Regions from separate parts of the Streptomyces sp. NPDC056160 genome, predicted to be linked through region 2. Evidence: riboswitches for the same ligand, from Rfam matches in the RefSeq annotation. Region 2 holds a riboswitch; each other region holds the start of a gene.
What was found. A riboswitch is a leader RNA that binds a small molecule or an ion and turns the genes downstream of it on or off. The one in region 2 is predicted to bind cobalamin.
Positions count from the first base shown of each region.

Region 1: it holds a riboswitch for cobalamin, as region 2 does, so the genes downstream of both, cobN (cobaltochelatase subunit CobN) here and ACFC02_RS33500 (cobalamin biosynthesis protein) in region 2, are expected to answer to the same signal.
Region 3: it holds a riboswitch for cobalamin, as region 2 does, so the genes downstream of both, ACFC02_RS30050 (HoxN/HupN/NixA family nickel/cobalt transporter) here and ACFC02_RS33500 (cobalamin biosynthesis protein) in region 2, are expected to answer to the same signal.
Region 4: it holds a riboswitch for cobalamin, as region 2 does, so the genes downstream of both, ACFC02_RS17800 (ribonucleoside-diphosphate reductase subunit alpha) here and ACFC02_RS33500 (cobalamin biosynthesis protein) in region 2, are expected to answer to the same signal.

Region 1 covers NZ_JBHJUW010000082.1:10,076-14,263, reverse strand. The annotation lists gene ACFC02_RS26660 (precorrin-2 C(20)-methyltransferase) at 1-130, opposite strand, end outside; gene ACFC02_RS26655 (precorrin-8X methylmutase) at 127-804, opposite strand; gene ACFC02_RS26650 (cobalamin biosynthesis protein CobG) at 801-2,165, opposite strand; cobalamin riboswitch at 2,211-2,366, shown strand; gene cobN (cobaltochelatase subunit CobN) at 2,439-4,188, shown strand, end outside.
Region 2 covers NZ_JBHJUW010000130.1:17,563-21,750, reverse strand. The annotation lists gene ACFC02_RS33510 (anion permease) at 1-1,204, shown strand, start outside; gene ACFC02_RS33505 (hypothetical protein) at 1,254-1,475, shown strand; cobalamin riboswitch at 1,749-1,893, shown strand; gene ACFC02_RS33500 (cobalamin biosynthesis protein) at 1,991-2,944, shown strand; gene ACFC02_RS33495 (cobyric acid synthase) at 2,941-4,188, shown strand, end outside.
Region 3 covers NZ_JBHJUW010000102.1:27,295-31,482, reverse strand. The annotation lists gene ACFC02_RS30060 (glycoside hydrolase family 13 protein) at 1-941, opposite strand, end outside; gene ACFC02_RS30055 (ArsR/SmtB family transcription factor) at 1,070-1,429, opposite strand; cobalamin riboswitch at 1,510-1,694, shown strand; gene ACFC02_RS30050 (HoxN/HupN/NixA family nickel/cobalt transporter) at 1,724-2,863, shown strand; gene ACFC02_RS30045 (winged helix-turn-helix transcriptional regulator) at 3,113-3,511, opposite strand; gene ACFC02_RS30040 (FMN-dependent NADH-azoreductase) at 3,668-4,188, shown strand, end outside.
Region 4 covers NZ_JBHJUW010000042.1:37,770-41,957, reverse strand. The annotation lists gene ACFC02_RS17800 (ribonucleoside-diphosphate reductase subunit alpha) at 1-1,885, opposite strand, end outside; cobalamin riboswitch at 2,007-2,174, opposite strand; gene ACFC02_RS17795 (GNAT family N-acetyltransferase) at 2,228-2,734, opposite strand; gene mctP (monocarboxylate uptake permease MctP) at 2,810-4,188, opposite strand, start outside.

The DNA.
Region 1 (4,188 bases), on a different contig from region 2:
CGATGGACCGGCCGTGCCGTGCGCTGTGGTACGCGATCACGTCCGCCCCGGCGATGGCCTCCACCGCGCGTACCGTCATCAGCGACGGGTCACCGGGGCCGAGCCCCACCCCGTACAGTCGCCCGCTCACTCCGCCTCACTCGCGATCGCGTTGAGCGCGGCGGCGGCCAGCGCGCTGCCGCCCCGGCGGCCCCGCACCACCAGGTGCTCCAGGCCCGAGGAGTGCGCGGCCAGCGCGTCCTTGGACTCGGCGGCACCCACGAAACCGACCGGCACGCCGATGACGGCGGCCGGACGGCCCGCGCCCTCCTCGATCATCTCCAGGAGCCGGAACAGGGCGGTGGGCGCGTTGCCGACGGCGACCACCGAGCCCTCCAGCCGGTCCCGCCACAGCTCCAGCGCGGCGGCGCTGCGCGTGGTGCCCAGCTTCGCCGCCAGCTCGGGGACGGCCGGGTCGGAGAGCGTGCAGAGCACCTCGTTGTCGGCGGGCAGCCGCTTGCGGGTGACGCCGCTGGCCACCATCTGCACGTCGCACAGGATGGGCGCGCCGGCCCGCAGGGCCTCGCGCGCGCGGGCCACCACGGACGGCGTGTACGCGATGTCGCGGACCAGGTCGACCATCCCGCAGGCGTGGATCATCCGGACCGTCACCTGGCTGACGTCGGCGGGCAGAGCCGCGAGGTCCGCCTCCGCGCGGATGGTGGCGAAGGACCGGCGGTAGATGGCCGCGCCGTCCTTCTCGTAGTCGTAGGGCGTCACGGTGTTCTTCTCGCTGCTCTCGGTGGTCGTGGTCGTACGGGTCATGAGGTGAACGCCGCCAGGGCGGCGGCGAGTTGACGTGGGTCGTCCAGGACGACGGAGGGGGCACGGGGCGCGGGCGCCGTGGCCGGCGCCTGGGAAGCCGGCGGTGCCTGGGACACCCGGGTCACCTGGTAGGTGCCGTCCTCGGTCGCGACCAGGTCGATCCGGTCGCCGGGGGGCCGTCCGCAACGCCGTTCGCAGCCGGACCAGTACAGGGGAAGGCCGCGCGGGCCGAGCGCGCCGAGCGAGGCGGTGGCGTCCGCCCGGACGTCGGCGTGCGCCTTGGCGCAGCCGGGCCGCCCCACGCAGGCACCCACCCGCGGCCAGGCCGAGCCGGGGCCGGTGACGAGACCGGTGGCGGCCAGTGCGTCGAGCGTGGCGGACGTATCGGGCACGGCGGGCGACGCGGTCCCCTCCGGTACGGGGACGACGACCCCGCGCCACGGCGTCAGACGCAGTTCGCCGCCCGCGCGGGCAGCGGTCCGCGTCAACTCCCGCCACTGGAGCGCCGTCAGACGGCCGAGCGGGACGTGCACCGACAGGGCACCGCCGCCGGCCCCGCCGACGGATCCGGGCGGCGGGCCCGCGCAGTGCGCGCTCTCCCGCGGCTGCGGCGCGCAGGCCAGTCCCTCGGCGGTCAGACGTCCGGCGACGAGCCGGAGCAGTTCGCCGGCGGGCAGCGGCACGTCACCGACCCGCCAGGCCCGCATCCCCTGCTCCCGCGCCGCCTCGACGACCGTCTCCGCCGCCGCCACCATCGCCCGCGGCACGTCACCGGCGGACAGGGCCAGCGCCTCGCCCGCCGCGCCGAGGGCGAGTTGCGCACCTTCGCCGCCGGTCGCCCGCACGGTCACGTCGGCGCCGAGCGCGGCCACGTCGCCGCGGCCGTCGTCGAGCGCGAACAGGAACCGCCCCGACAGCGCCCGCGCGGCCTCGCTCGCGCACAGGAGCGCGTCCAGAGCGGACAGCCAGGGGCGCACGTCCCGCAGGCCGCGGTCGTCCAGGGCGGACAGCGGCGAGGCGACCACGTTGCGCACCCGCTCGTGGCCGCGCGAGGGGAGCAGGCCCGCCGCTTCCAGCAGACCGGCGAGTTCGGGGCCGTGCTCAGCGCGCAGCCCGCGCAGTTGGACGTTGCCGCGCGAGGTCAGGTGCAGTGCGCCGTCGCCCAGGCGCCGCGCGGCCTCGGCCAGCGCCTCGGCCCCGCCGACGTCCAGCACGCCGCCGGGTACGCGGACGCGGGCCACCGCGCCGTCGTCCGCCGCGTGCAGCCGCAGCGTACCCGGGCACGCGTCGTCACGGTCCCGTCCGGCCGGGGCGGCCTGGGACGTCGGGGGGAGGGCAGCCGTGGACATGGCGGCGAGCATACCTACGATCACACCGCACGTATGCCCTGCCCTGCTACGACGGCCCTTACTATGCTTCTCGGCGGACCATCCGGTCCGCCATCGCCACGACGGCGACAGGGGAGGAAGCCCGGTGCGAATCCGGCGCGGTCCCGCCACTGTGAGCCCGGTTCCAGGAAGAACCGGGTGAGTCAGGAACTCCCCTTCTCCCGGATCTCGGCCCGTCCGAGCAGCGGAGACCCCCATTCCGACACCACCCGGGGCGTGGACACCCCGAGGAAGGCAGGACGCCGCATGTCGCACCCAGCCGGAGAACAGCCGCCGTCCCCCCGCATCCTGCTCCTGTCGACCTCCGACACCGACCTGCTCAGCGCCCGGGCCGCGGGCGGCCCCGTCCCGTACCGCTTCGCCAACCCCGCCCGTCTGGCCCTCGCCGACCTGCCCGCCCTCATGGCGGACGCCGACCTGGTCGTCGTACGCCTCCTCGGCGGCGTCCGCGCCTGGCAGGAAGGCCTCGACCTGCTGCTCGCCGACGGCCGCCCGGTCGTCGTCCTCACCGGCGAACAGGCCCCCGACGCCCAGCTGATGGCCGCCTCCAACGTCCCCGTCGGCATCGCCGCCGAGGCCCACGCCTACCTCGCCCACGGCGGCCCCGCCAACCTGGAGCACCTCGCCCGCTTCCTCTGCGACACCGTGCTGCTCACCGGGCACGGCTTCGAGGCGCCCGCGCCCGCCCCGAGCTGGGGAGCGCTGCCCCGCGAGGCCACCGGGCCCGCGGGCGGCCCGACCGTCGCCGTGCTCTACTACCGCGCCCACCACATGAGCGGCAACACCGGCTTCGTCCACGCGCTGTGCGACGCCGTGGAGGACGCCGGCGGGCGGCCCCTTCCCCTTTACGTGGCCTCCCTCCGGGCGCCCGAACCGGAGTTGGTCGAGGAACTGCGCGCCGCCGACGTGATCGTGACGACCGTGCTGGCCGCGGGCGGCACCAAACCCGCCGCGGCGTCGGCCGGCGGCGATGACGAGTCCTGGGACGCGGGCGCGCTCGCCGCGCTGGACGTGCCGATCCTCCAGGCCCTGTGCCTGACCGGCTCCCGCTCGGCCTGGGAGGAGAACGACGAGGGCGTCTCACCGCTGGACGCGGCCGGCCAGATCGCCGTACCCGAGTTCGACGGCCGTCTGATCACCGTGCCCTTCTCCTTCAAGGAGATCGACGCCGACGGCCTGCCCTCCTACGTCGCCGACCCCGAGCGCGCCGCCCGCGTCGCCGGGATCGCCGTGCGCCACGCGCGGCTGCGCCGCATCCCGCCCGCCGGCAAGCGCCTCGCCCTGGTCCTGTCGGCCTACCCGACCAAGCACTCCCGCATCGGCAACGCGGTCGGCCTGGACACCCCCGCCAGCGCCGTCGCCCTCCTGCGCCGTCTGCGCGCCGACGGCTACGACCTCGGTGACGGCGACGTGCCCGGGCTGGCCTCCGGCGACGGCGACGAACTGATCCGCGCGCTCATCGAGGCGGGCGGCCACGACCAGGACTGGCTCACCGAGGAACAACTGGCCCGCAACCCGGTACGCATCCCGGCCGCCGACTACCGCCGCTGGTACGCCGGCCTCCCCGAGGAACTGCGCACGGCCGTGGAGGAGCACTGGGGCCCGGCACCCGGCGAGATGTTCGTCGACCGCAGCCGCGACGCGGACGGCGACATCGTCCTGGCGGCCCTGCGCTTCGGCAACGTGCTGATCCTCATCCAGCCGCCGCGCGGCTTCGGCGAGAACCCCGTCGCCATCTACCACGACCCCGACCTGCCGCCCTCCCACCACTACCTCGCCGCCTACCGCTGGATCGCCGCCGCGCGCGACGAGGGCGGGTTCGGCGCGGACGCGATGATCCACCTCGGCAAGCACGGCAACCTGGAGTGGCTGCCCGGCAAGAACGCCGGCCTGTCGGCGGCCTGCGGACCCGACGCGGCCCTCGGCGACCTCCCGCTGGTCTACCCCTTCCTGGTCAACGACCCCGGCGAGGGCACCCAGGCCAAGCGCCGCGCCC
Region 2 (4,188 bases):
GATGGCCACCACCATCTCCACCGGCGCACTCAAGCCCAAGGTCGCGGTGGCCATGTCCGCCGTGCTCAACCTGGTGGGCGCGTTCCTCTCCGTCGAGGTCGCCAACACGATCTCCAAGGGTCTCGTCGACGAGACCGGCATCCGCCCCGAGGTCATCTTCGCCGCACTGGTCGGAGCGATCCTCTGGAATCTGCTGACCTGGCTGGTCGGGCTCCCGTCCAGTTCCTCCCACGCCCTCCTGGGCGGTCTGATCGGCGCCACCATCGCCTCGGCCGGCGTCGGCGCCGTGCACGGCGACGTCCTGATCACCAAGGTCATGCTCCCGGCGGTCGCCGCCCCCGTCGTGGCGGGCGTCGCCGCGGTGGCCGCGACCCGGCTGTCGTACACGATCGGCCGGAAGACGGAGGGCAAGGCGGCCGAGAAGGGCCACCGGGTCGGTCAGATCGCCTCCGCCGGGCTGGTCTCGCTGGCGCACGGCACCAACGACGCGCAGAAGACGATGGGCATCATCACCCTCGCCCTGATCGCCGGCGGCGCCATCGCCCCCGGCTCCAACCCTCCCACCTGGGTCATCCTCTCCGCGGGCCTCGCCATCGCGCTGGGCACCTACATCGGCGGCTGGCGCATCATCCGCACCATGGGCACCGGCCTGACCGACCTCCGGCCGCAGCAGGGCTTCGCCGCCCAGACCAGTGCGGCGGCAGCCATCCTGGCCTCCTCCCACCTGGGCTTCTCGCTCTCCACCACCCATGTGGTCTCGGGCTCGGTGATGGGCGCGGGCCTCGGCCGCAAGGGCGGCGTGGTCCGCTGGTCCACCGCGGGCCGCATGGCCGTCGCCTGGGTGCTCACCCTGCCGGCCGCGGCGGTGGTCGGCGCGGGCGCGGAGGCCGTCACCGGCCTCGGTGACTGGGGCACCGCGCTCGTCGCCGTGTTCCTGGTGGCCGCGAGCGCAGCGATCTGGAAGATCTCCCGCCGCCAGGTCGTCGACCACACGAACGTCGCCCCGGCCACGGGCGCGACCGCGGCCGAGGAGCCGGCCGGTGTGGTGACCCAGGCGATCGCCGCCGTCTCCCCGCCTCCGGCGGCACCGGTGCCGGACGGCCTGACGGCCACCATCCCCGCTCCGGCGTCCGCGCTCGGCGCGGTGCCGGCGCCTCCCGCGAGTCCGGCGACGGCGGCGTCCCCGCCCGCCGCGGCGGTCTGACGCCCCGCCCCTCCACCCGGTTATCGAGCATCGAGAAAGCAGCTTCGACATGAAGATCGACTGGGCAGCCCTCGGCTCCGTCTTCGGCGTCAGCCTCGTGGTCACCGTCGGCCTGGTGGCCCTGTTCACCCTCGGCATCGCGGGCCTGTCCCGCCGGGAGGCGGCGTCGACCCGCGGCGAGTCGGCCGTGGCCGCGACCGCCGGCGCGTACGCGTGCTTCGCGCTGTGTGCGGCAGCCGTCGCCTACGGGATCTCCCTGATCCTGGGCTGACAACGATTCCGGGCTGACGAGAGGAAACGCCCTGGCCGCAGGCGGCGCGTGGTCACGCCTCGCACCTTCTGCACCAACCCCCGTAAGTGTTTCTGCGGCGCTTACGGGGGTTTTGCCGCATTCGACTCGCCTTCGGGACGCCGACCGGGAGGCGTCTTCCCCGCTTCACCGCGCGGAAAGAGGCCGAAAGGAGCCGTTTCAAGTCGCTGACCGCGCGTCAGGGCTATGAGCCTCGGCACACCGGCCCACCGCAGGTCAACGGCAAGTTGACGGCTGTTCCGAGGGCGTGGTGGACTTCCGGGGCCATGTACGGCGGCAGAAGAGGAAGCCGGTGCGAATCCGGCGCGGTCCCGCCACTGTCACCGGGGACGAACACCCCCGGGAGCCAGGAACTCTCTCCGCCGGTCTCGTCGAACCAGGGCGCGGACACCCTGAGTGAGGACCCATCGCCATGCGCGGCTGCCGACCGAGGTTCATCAGCGACTCCCTGACCGACCCCGCGGCCGGCTGACCCCGTGGGTGCCGATCGCGTCTTCGCGTACGGCGCCGCCGCCGGCCTCCTCGGTGACCTGCTCCTCGGCGACCCGCGCCGTGGGCACCCGGTCGCCGTGTTCGGGCGGGCCGCGGGCGCCGTGGAACGTGTGCTGTGGCGGGACCACCGCGGGCGGGGCGCGCTCCACACCGCCGTGTGCGCCGGTGGCGCCGTCGCGCTGGGGGCCGCCGCGGCCCGCGCCGTCCGCTCCTCCCCCACCGGCTCCGTCCTGCTGACCGGCGCCGCCACCTGGGCCGTCGTCGGCGGTACTTCACTCGCCCGCGAGGCGGGCGCCATCGGACGGGCGCTCGAGTCGGGGGACGTCGAGGCCGCCCGGGCACGGCTGCCGCACCTGTGCGGGCGCGATCCGCAGGCCCTGGACGCCGACGGGATCGCCCGCGCGGTCGTCGAGTCGGTCGCCGAGAACACCTCGGACGCGGTGGTGGGCGCGCTCGTCTGGGGCGCCCTCGCGGGCGTGCCGGGACTCCTCGGCTTCCGGGCCGTCAACACCCTGGACGCCATGGTCGGTCACAGGTCGCCGCGGTACCGGCGCTACGGGTGGGCCTCCGCCCGGCTAGACGACGTGGCGGGCTGGCCCGGGGCCCGGCTGACCGCCGTCCTGGCCACCGTGGCGGGGGGCGATCCGCGGGGGGCCGTACGGGCCTGGCGCGCCGACGCCGGGCGCCACCCGAGTCCCAACGCCGGTCCTGTGGAGGCCTCGTTCGCGGGGGCGCTCGGGGTGCGGCTGGGGGGCACGTTGTCGTACGGGGGGCGGGTGGAGCACCGGCCGGTGCTCAACGGCCCAGGGCGCGCCGTCCAGGTGGGCGACGTCGAGCGGGCCGTACGGCTCTCCCGGCGCGTGAGCTGGCTCGCGCTCGGCACCTGCGCCGCCGCGAAGCTGCTGTGCAACCGTCTGACGAAGGGACGTACGTCATGAGCAGCGGTCGGGGCGGCGGGCTGCTCGTCGCCGGGACCACCTCCGACGCCGGGAAGAGCGTCGTGACCGCCGGGATCTGCCGGTGGCTGGTGCGGCGCGGCGTGAAAGTGGCGCCGTTCAAGGCGCAGAACATGTCCCTCAACTCGTTCGTCACGCGGGAGGGCGCCGAGATCGGGCGGGCGCAGGCCATGCAGGCGCAGGCCTGCCGGATCGAGCCGACCGCGCTGATGAACCCGGTGCTGCTCAAGCCGGGCGGCGAACAGAGCAGCCAGATCGTGCTGCTGGGCAGGCCGGTGGGCGAGATGAGCGCACGCGGCTACCACGGCGGACGCCAGCGGCAGTTGCTGGGGACCGTGCTGGACTGCCTGGCCGAGCTGCGGGGCGCCTACGACGCGGTGATCTGCGAGGGGGCGGGCAGCCCGGCCGAGATCAACCTGCGCCGGACCGACATCGTCAACATGGGGATCGCACGGGGCGCCGGGCTGCCCGTGGTCGTCGTCGGCGACATCGACCGCGGCGGTGTCTTCGCCTCCTTCTTCGGCACCGTCGCCCTGCTGGCCCCCGCGGACCAGGAACTGGTCGCCGGGTTCCTGGTCAACAAGTTCCGCGGTGACGTCTCGCTGCTGGAGCCCGGCATCGACATGCTGCGCGACCTCACCGGCCGCCGGACGTACGGCGTGCTGCCCTTCCGGCACGGGCTCGGCATCGACGAGGAGGACGGCCTGAGGGTGTCGCTGCGGGGCGCCGTACGGGAGTCCGCGGTCGCGCCGCCGGTCGGTGAGGACGTGCTGCGGGTCGCCGTCTGCGCCCTGCCCCTGATGTCGAACTTCACCGACGTGGACGCGCTGGCCGCCGAGCCGGGCGTGGTCGTGCGGTTCGTGGACCGGCCCGAGGAACTGGCCGACGCCGACCTCGTGGTGGTCCCGGGCACCCGGGGCAGCGTACGGGCGCTGGACTGGCTGCGGGAGCGGGGCCTTGCCGACGCGCTGCGGCGCAGGGCGGCCGAGGGGCGGCCGGTGCTCGGGATCTGCGGCGGCTTCCAGGTGCTCGGCGAGCACATCGAGGACGAGGTCGAGAGCCGTCGCGGGCACGTCGACGGGCTCGGTCTGCTGCCGGTACGGGTCAGGTTCGCCGCCGGCAAGACCCTCGCCCGGCCGGTGGGCGAGGCCCTCGGCGAGCGGGTCGAGGGGTACGAGATCCACCACGGGGTCGCCGAAGTCACCGGCGGTGAGGCGTTCCTGGAC
Region 3 (4,188 bases), on a different contig from region 2:
GCGTCCCAGCCGGCCTGGAGGTACTCGAAGTTGAAGGCCTGGCCCAGTTCGTCGGGCCGGGCGTACAACGCGCGCCGCGCGTCGGGGACCCAGGCCTCGGCGACCGCCGTGCGGGGCGGCGTGTAGGCGTCGAAGATCTTGCGCCAGTCGCGGTAGATCTCGTAGACCTCGTCGCGGTCCCAGTACGGGTGGCTGCCCGGCTCGACGTGCGGCAGCGCGTCCTCGCCGGTGGCCCCGATGCCGCCGACGTCGCGCAACGGCTCGTCGAGGTCCTTGACCAGGGCGTGCGCCACGTCGACGCGGAAGCCGTCCACCCCCCGGTCCGACCAGAACCGCAGGGTGGTGCGGAAGTCGGCGCGGACCTCCTCGTCGCGCCAGTCGAAGTCCGGCTGCTCGGGCGCGAACAGGTGCAGGTACCACTGCCCGTCGGGCACGCGCTGCCAGGCGCTGCCGCCGAAGACGGACTGCCAGTCGGTGGGGGGCAGTTCACCGTGCGCGCCGCGCCCGTCGCGGAAGACGTACCGGGCGCGGGCGGCGGAGCCCGGTCCGGCCCGCAGCGCCTCCTGGAACCAGCGGTGCCGGTGCGAGGAGTGGTTGGGGACGATGTCGACGATCACCTTCAGACCGAGGCGGTGCGCCTCGGTGACCATCGCGTCGAAGTCGTCGAGGGTGCCCAGACGCGGGTCGACGTCCCGGTGGTCGGCGACGTCGTAGCCGCCGTCGGCCAGTTCGGAGGGGTAGAACGGACTGAGCCACACGGCGTCCACGCCGAGGGCGGCGAGGTGCGTCAGCCGCTGGGTGACGCCCCGGATGTCACCGAGTCCGTCCCCGTCGGCGTCGGCGAAGCTGCGGGGGTAGACCTGGTAGACGACGGCCTGCCGCCACCAGTCGGGACTGCGGGAGGACAGGTCGGGCGGCACGTCGTCGGTGCGGTCGGTCACGCGGTCTCCTCTTCGTGCGTCGGAGCGACACAGAGAATCTGTCCAGATCCGCGGAAAAGCGAACACGTGGGGTGGTACCTGGGCACAGGGGGCGACCGGCGGGGCGCGCCGTCACCCCGGTGCCGGCGTCAGTCCGTGTCCGCCGCGCAGTGCTCCAGGAGGTGCCGTACGTCCTCGTCCACCAGGCGGTAGCGCACCACGCGGCCCTCCTTCTCGCCCTGGACGGTGCCCGCCGCGCGCAGCAGGCGCAGGGCCTGGGAGACCGCCGGGTCGTTCATGCCGGTGGCGACGGCGAGGTCGGAGACGGCCAGTGGGCCGGTGCGGTGCAGGGCCAGCAGCAGGGCGAGCCGCTTGGGGTCGGCCAGCAGCGAGAAGCGCTCCGCCCACGCGCGGACGTGACCGGGCTCCCCGATCGCCGCGATGGCGTCGCACACCCGGTGGCCGTCGATGGTGCGGCGGTCCGAGCGGTCGGCAGGGACGAGATGCATGCCCCCATCCTCGCAGGCACCGATGTGTGATCTTCCGTACCTGCGCAGGTATGCAGCTATGCAGACGACGGTCCCTCCCTCTACCGTGGGCGGGCCGTGGTGCTCGGGAAGTCGGTGCGAAGCCGACGCGGCCCTCGCCACTGTGATCGGGGAGTTCCCCTTCCGTCCGGCATCCGCCGGGCCACTGGTCGCACGACCGGGAAGGCAGGGAGGGAGGACGTACGGACCCTAAGCCAGGAGACCGGCCACGGCAGCTCACGAAGTGATCCACGAGGTGCTGGAGCGTGATACCGGATGACCCTGCCCAAGCCTGCCCCGACGCCGGCCGCCGCCCCCGGGGGGCCCGCCCCCGCGGCGACCTTCCGCTGGCGCCGTGAGGACACCCTCAAGACCGCGGGCCTGATGGCGGTGATAGCCGCCCTGCACGTCGTCGCCTTCGGCATCCTGTTCCTGCTCGTCGTCCCCGAGCACTACCAGGTCGGCAGCAAGGCCTTCGGTATCGGCCTCGGCGTCACCGCCTACACGCTCGGCATGCGGCACGCCTTCGACGCCGACCACATCGCCGCCATCGACAACACCACCCGCAAGCTGATGGCCGACGGCAAGCGGCCGGTCTCGGTGGGCTTCTGGTTCGCGCTGGGCCACTCCAGCGTGGTGGTGGCCATGGCCGCGCTGGTGGCGGGCGGCGCCCAGCTCGCGGGCACCCTGATGAACGACGACTCCCGTACGCACCAGACGCTCGGCATCGTCGGCACCACCGTCTCGGGCACCTTCCTCTACCTGATCGCCGCCCTCAACCTGGTCGCCCTCGCCGGCATCCTGAAGGTGTTCCGGGCGATGCGCGCGGGCACCTACGACGAGCGGGAGCTGGAGGCCCACCTGGACTCACGGGGGTTCATGAACCGGATCCTGGGCCGCCTCACCAGGTCGATCTCCCGGCCCGGCCAGATGTACCCGCTCGGCTTCCTCTTCGGCCTCGGCTTCGACACCGCCACCGAGGTCACGCTGATGGTGATGGCCGGCTCCGGCGCGGCGGCCGGACTGCCCTGGTACGCGATCCTCTGCCTGCCCCTGCTGTTCGCCGCCGGCATGAGCCTGTTCGACACCCTGGACGGCACGTTCATGAACTTCGCCTACCAGTGGGCGTTCTCCAACCCCGTCCGCAAGGTGTTCTACAACCTGACCATCACCGGCCTGTCCATCGCGGTCGCCTTCTTCATCGGCACGATCGAGCTGGTCGGCGTCCTGCACGACAAGCTCGACCTGAGCGACACGGTCACCGGCTGGATCGCCGGACTCGACCTCGACCACGTGGGCTACGTCATCGTCATCCTGTTCGTGGTGGTGTGGGCGGCGGCGCTGGCGTACTGGAAGGTCGCCAGGGTCGAGCAGCGCTGGGCGGTGGGGGCCGGAGCGGGGGAGGCGGCCGACTAGGGCGTGTTTCGAATGTAGCGCCGTCCGCCCGGAGGGCGGGCCCCGCGGCGTCCGGTGCGTGCGATCGCAAGGCGGAGGGTCGTCCGCGTACCGGGCGTACGTGGACGATCCCGACAACGCGGCGAGCGCGCGTGCCAGACGCCGCGGGGCTGGGGGCACCTCCCGGCCGAAGGCCGGGGGAGGGACTTTCGAAACACGCCCCGGCCGGACCGTGGTGCCGAAGGCACGTAGGAGCGTAGGGCGGGGACGTCACGCGTTCCGGGTGTCCTCGGCTTCCTGCTGCCGCAGGGAGGGGCAGCCGTCCTGCTCGGACGTCCCGAGGAACCGCTCGGCCCAGCCGCCCAGTTCCTGGAGGGCCGGCCTCAGGGCCTCGCCCGCGGGAGTGAGTTGATAGGAGACGCGCAGGGGCGGGCCGGCGTCCACCTCACGGCGGACCAGGCCGGCCTCCCCGAGTTCGGCGAGGCGGTCGGAGAGCATGCGCTCGCTGATCCCGCTGACGGCGCGGCGCAGTTCGGCGAAGCGGCCGGGACCGCTCATGAGGCTGGCGAGGATCACGCCGTTCCAGCGTTTGCCGAGAAGCAGGAAGACGCGTTCGACCGCACCGCCCGCCGCCGAGCACTGCCCCGCGTCCTGTCGCTCCACTGTCATGCGCCCATGGTACCGCCCACCGCTCATTTACTACGAAAAAGTGGGGTACTGTAATTTCGTAAGCAGCTGAGGAAGCTGACATACGAATCCGGGTGCCTCCGCACGCCCGGACCACCCCCGCCGTGCCCCGCGCGGCCCACCCGAGGAGCACCTTCCATGGCCGTCCTGCTGCACATCGACTCGTCCCTCTTCCCGCTGGAGAACTCCGGCTCGCGCCGGCTCACCGACGCCTTCCGCAAGACCTGGCAGGAGGCGCACCCGCAGGGCAGCGTCATCTACCGCGACCTGGCCGCCGACCCGGTGCCGCACCTGGACGCCGCCACCGTCACCGCCGAGTCCCTCCCCCCGCTGCGCGAGGAACTCATCGCCGAGTTCGAGAAGGCCGACGTCCTCGTCATCGGCGCCCCCATGTACAACTTCACGATCCCCTCCACCCTCAAGGCGTGGCTGGACCAGATCATCCTGGCCGGGCGCACCTTCGGCGAGGGCGTGCCGCCGTCCGGCAAGCGCGTCGTGGTCGCGGCGTCGCGCGGCGGCTCCTACCGCCCCGGCACCCCGCGGGCCGGCTTCGAGCACGACACCAACTACCTGGAGACGGTGCTGGGCGGCGGGCTCGGCCTGCAGGTCGAGGTCATCACGCGCGAACTGACGATGGCCCCGGTCAACCCCGCCATGGC
Region 4 (4,188 bases), on a different contig from region 2:
TGGAGACCTGCGGCTCGATGCACTCGTAGACGCCCGCGATGGAGGCGATGGTGGCGGTCGGCGCGATCGCCAGCAGCAGTGAGTTGCGCATGCCGACGGCGGCGATCCGCTCGCGCAGGGCCGCCCAGCGCTCGGGCCAGGCGAGGTCCACGTCGTAGTGGTCGGGGTGCAGCACACCGCGCGCGGCGCGGGTCTTCTCCCAGGCGGGCAGCGGGGCGTTCCGTTCGGCGAGGTCGGCGGAGGCCTCGTAGGCGGCGAGCATGATCCGCTCGGCGATCCGGGTCGACAGCGCTTTCGCCTCGGGCGAGTCGAAGGGCAGCCGCAGCTTGAAGAAGACGTCCTGGAGGCCCATCGCGCCCAGGCCCACCGGCCGCCACCGGGCGTTGGAGCGGGCGGCCTGCTCGGTCGGGTAGAAGTTGATGTCGACGACCCGGTCCAGGAAGGTGACGGCCGTGCGGACGGTCTCGTCCAGCCGCTCCCAGTCGAGGTCCCCGCGCTCGGGGTCGGCGAAGGCGCCGAGGTTGACGGAGCCGAGGTTGCAGACCGCCGTCTCGCCGTCGTCGGTGACCTCCAGGATCTCCGTGCAGAGGTTCGAGGAGTGGATGACGTGGCCCGGCTCGGCCGTCTGGTTGGCGGTGCGGTTGGCGGCGTCCTTGAAGGTCATCCAGCCGTTGCCGGTCTGCGCGAGGGTGCGCATCATCCGGCCGTACAGCTCACGGGCGGGCAGGGTCTTCTTCGCGAGCCCGGCCGCCTCGGCCGCGCGGTAGGCCGCGTCGAACTCCCCGCCCCACAGGTCCACCAGTTGAGGCACGTCGGCCGGGGAGAACAGCGACCACTGCCCGTCGGCGTCGACGCGGCGCATGAACTCGTCCGGGATCCAGTGCGCCAGGTTCAGGTTGTGGGTGCGGCGCGCGTCCTCGCCGGTGTTGTCGCGCAGCTCCAGGAACTCCTCGATGTCCGAGTGCCAGGTCTCCAGGTAGACGGCCGCCGCGCCCTTGCGCCGGCCGCCCTGGTTCACGGCGGCCACCGACGCGTCGAGGGTCTTCAGGAACGGGACGATGCCGTTGGAGTGCCCGTTGGTGCCGCGGATCAGCGAGCCGCGCGAGCGGACGCGGGAGTAGGCGATGCCGATGCCGCCGGCGTGCTTGGAGAGCCGGGCCACCTGGTGGTAGCGGTCGTAGATGCTGTCCAGCTCGTCCTTGGGGGAGTCGAGCAGGTAGCAGGAGGACATCTGGGGGTGGCGGGTGCCGGAGTTGAAGAGCGTGGGGGAGGAGGGGAGGTAGTCGAGGCGGCTCATGAGCCCGTGGAGCGCGGCGACTTCGTCGACGGCCCGGGGGCTGTCGTCCTCGGCGAGCCCGCTGGCCACCCGCAGCATGAAGTGCTGTGGCGTCTCGATCACCTTGCGGGTGATCGGGTGCCGCAGCAGGTAGCGGCTGTGCAGGGTGCGCAGCCCGAAGTAACCGAAGCGGTCGTCGGCGGCCGGGTCGGCCAGCGCGTCCAGGCGGGCGGCGTGCAGGCGGACGAACGCGGCGGTCCGGTCGGCGATCAGTCCCTCGCGGTGGCCCGTGGCCACCGACTCGGTGAAGGACGTGACGCCCTGCGAGGCCGCCTCGGCGCGGATGGAGAGCGTGAGCAGACGGGCGGCCAGCCGCGAGTAGGCGGGGTCCTCGGAGATGAGCCCGGCCGCCGCCTCGGTGGCCAGCTCCCGCAGCTCCGCCTCGTCGGCGTGCGCCGACCGGCCGCGCAGCGCGGCGGCGGCGACCCGGCCGGGGTCGGCGTCGGGGAGGTCGGCGGTCAGCTCGGTCAGGGTCCGCAGCAGCGCGGCACCGGGACCGTCGTTCTCCAGGCCCGTGGCTGAGGCCGGATCGGCTGGCGCGATGGTCACTTGGGGCTCTCCCTCGCTCGGCACGGGGCCTCGCCGAGGGCAGGGGGCAGCACACGAGCGCACACGGCGCCGCGTCCACCGGCCCATTCCACGAGGCCCGGACGTCAGGCACCCGGACCGGACGGCCGGGCGCACTGTCGGCAGGTCCTCGGACTGACGCTCGTACACGGCCTTGAGGGCATATGTGTACGAGTACACCGTTGCGGGACAGTTCCGGATTCGCACCGGATTCCCCTGCGACGACAGCGAGCATGAGCATACATCTTGTGCCGGGTGCGGAAGCCACCCCCATATGTTGTGCCTGGGATGTGTCGCGTCGACTGCGGAGGGTGTCGGTCGCTGTCAGAGCGCCAACGCGTAGGTGAGCAGCGTGATGTCGTCCAGGTCCGGCAGCGGGTTCCAGTCCCGCTGCGGGGTGCGGACGAAGCCCAGGCGCTCGTAGAGGCGGTGGGCGGCGTGCATGGTGCGCTGGGTTGACAGCACGAGGCGCGCACAGCCCTCGGTGGCCCGCGCCCGGTCCAGGCAGGCCCGCACCAGCGCCTCACCCGCGCCCCGGCCGCGTGCGGCGCGCGCGACCGCGAGCATGCGTATCTCGGCCTCGCCGGGTCCGGCGATGTCGGCCATGGCGCCGCCGGACGGCACGAACGCGACTCCGCCGAGCACCGCTTCGTCCGCCACGGCCACCAGCACCTCGGCGGCGGCCGCCCGCTTGGCGACGTCCCTCAGCTCGCTCAGGTAGGGGTCGCTCTCCCCGAAGTCCAGCAGCCCGTCCTGGAGATAGGCCTGGGCGGTGATCTCACCGAGGGTGTCGTACTCGCCGGGCTCGGCCGGCCTGATCACGAGGTCCATGGGGCCGAGTGTGCCGCACGGGTACGACAACGGGCCGCCGGTCTTCCCGGCGGCCCGTGCCCTGGTTCCGGCAGCTCAGTGAGCGCTGCCCGCCGTGGCCGGCGGGAGTTCGACCGCGACGCCGGGGTCACCCGCGTCGGCGGTGTAGTCCTGCGGGCTGGTCTCGTCGACGCCCTCGGGGGCCTTCAGCGCCTTCAGGACGAAGGTCAGGACGACGGAGACGACGACGTTCAGGGCGAACGCCGTCATGCCGATGTAGCCGATCTCGCCGATGCCCGGGATCTCCTTGGCCGAGCCACCGAAGTGCTTCTGCGTCGGCGAGGCGACCCCGTAGGCCGCGACCGTGCCGTAGACCATGCCGACGGCCCAGCCGGCCAGCAGTGCCCAGCGGTGGAACCAGCGGGTGAACAGGCCGCCCACCAGCGCCGGGAAGGTCTGCAGGATCCAGATGCCGCCCAGCAACTGGAAGTTGATCGCCACGGTCTTGTCCATGGTCAGGACGAAGACCAGCGCGCCCACCTTCACCAGCAGCGAGACCAGCTTGGAGACCCGGGTCTCCTGCTCGGCCGTCGCGTCCGGCTTGATGAAGTCCTTGTAGATGTTGCGGGTGAACAGGTTCGCCGCCGCGATCGACATGATCGCCGCCGGGACCAGCGCCCCGATGCCGATCGCCGCGAAGGCGATGCCGGTGAACCAGTCCGGGAACATGTCCTCGAACAGCTGCGGAATGGCCAGCTGCCCGTTCTGGACCTTCACGCCCGCCGCGATCGCCATGAAGCCCAGCAGCGCCAGCAGGCCCAGCATCAGCGAGTACAGCGGCAGGATCGTGGTGTTGCGGCGGATCACCTCACGGCTGCGCGAGGACAGCGTGGCGGTGATCGAGTGCGGGTACATGAACAGGGCGAGCGCGGAGCCGAGGGCGAGGGTGGCGTAGGTCCACTGGCTCGCCTCGCCCGGCACGACCGCGCCGCGTGGTTTGCCGGTGGCCGGATTCGTCTGGCTGAACGCGTGGGCGGCCTTGGCGAAGATGTCGTCGAAGCCGCCCAGCTTGATCGGGATGTAGATGATCGCGACCGCGATGACGATGTAGATGAGCGCGTCCTTGACGAACGCGATCAGCGCCGGGGCGCGCAGTCCCGAGGAGTACGTGTACGCCGCCAGCACGCCGAAGGCGATCAGCAGCGGCAGGTCCTTCACGAACCAGTTGGTGTTCTCGCCGCCGCCCACGCCCATCACGTCGAGCACCGCCTGGATGCCGACCAGTTGGAGCGCGATGTACGGCATGGTGGCGAGGATGCCGGTGAGGGCGACCGCCAGGGACAGGCCCTTGGACCCGAACCGGCCGCGTACGAAGTCCGACGTCGTCACGTACCCGTGCTTGTGCGAGACCGACCACAGCCGCGGCAGGAAGGTGAAGATCAGGGGGTAGACCAGGATCGTGTACGGCACCGCGA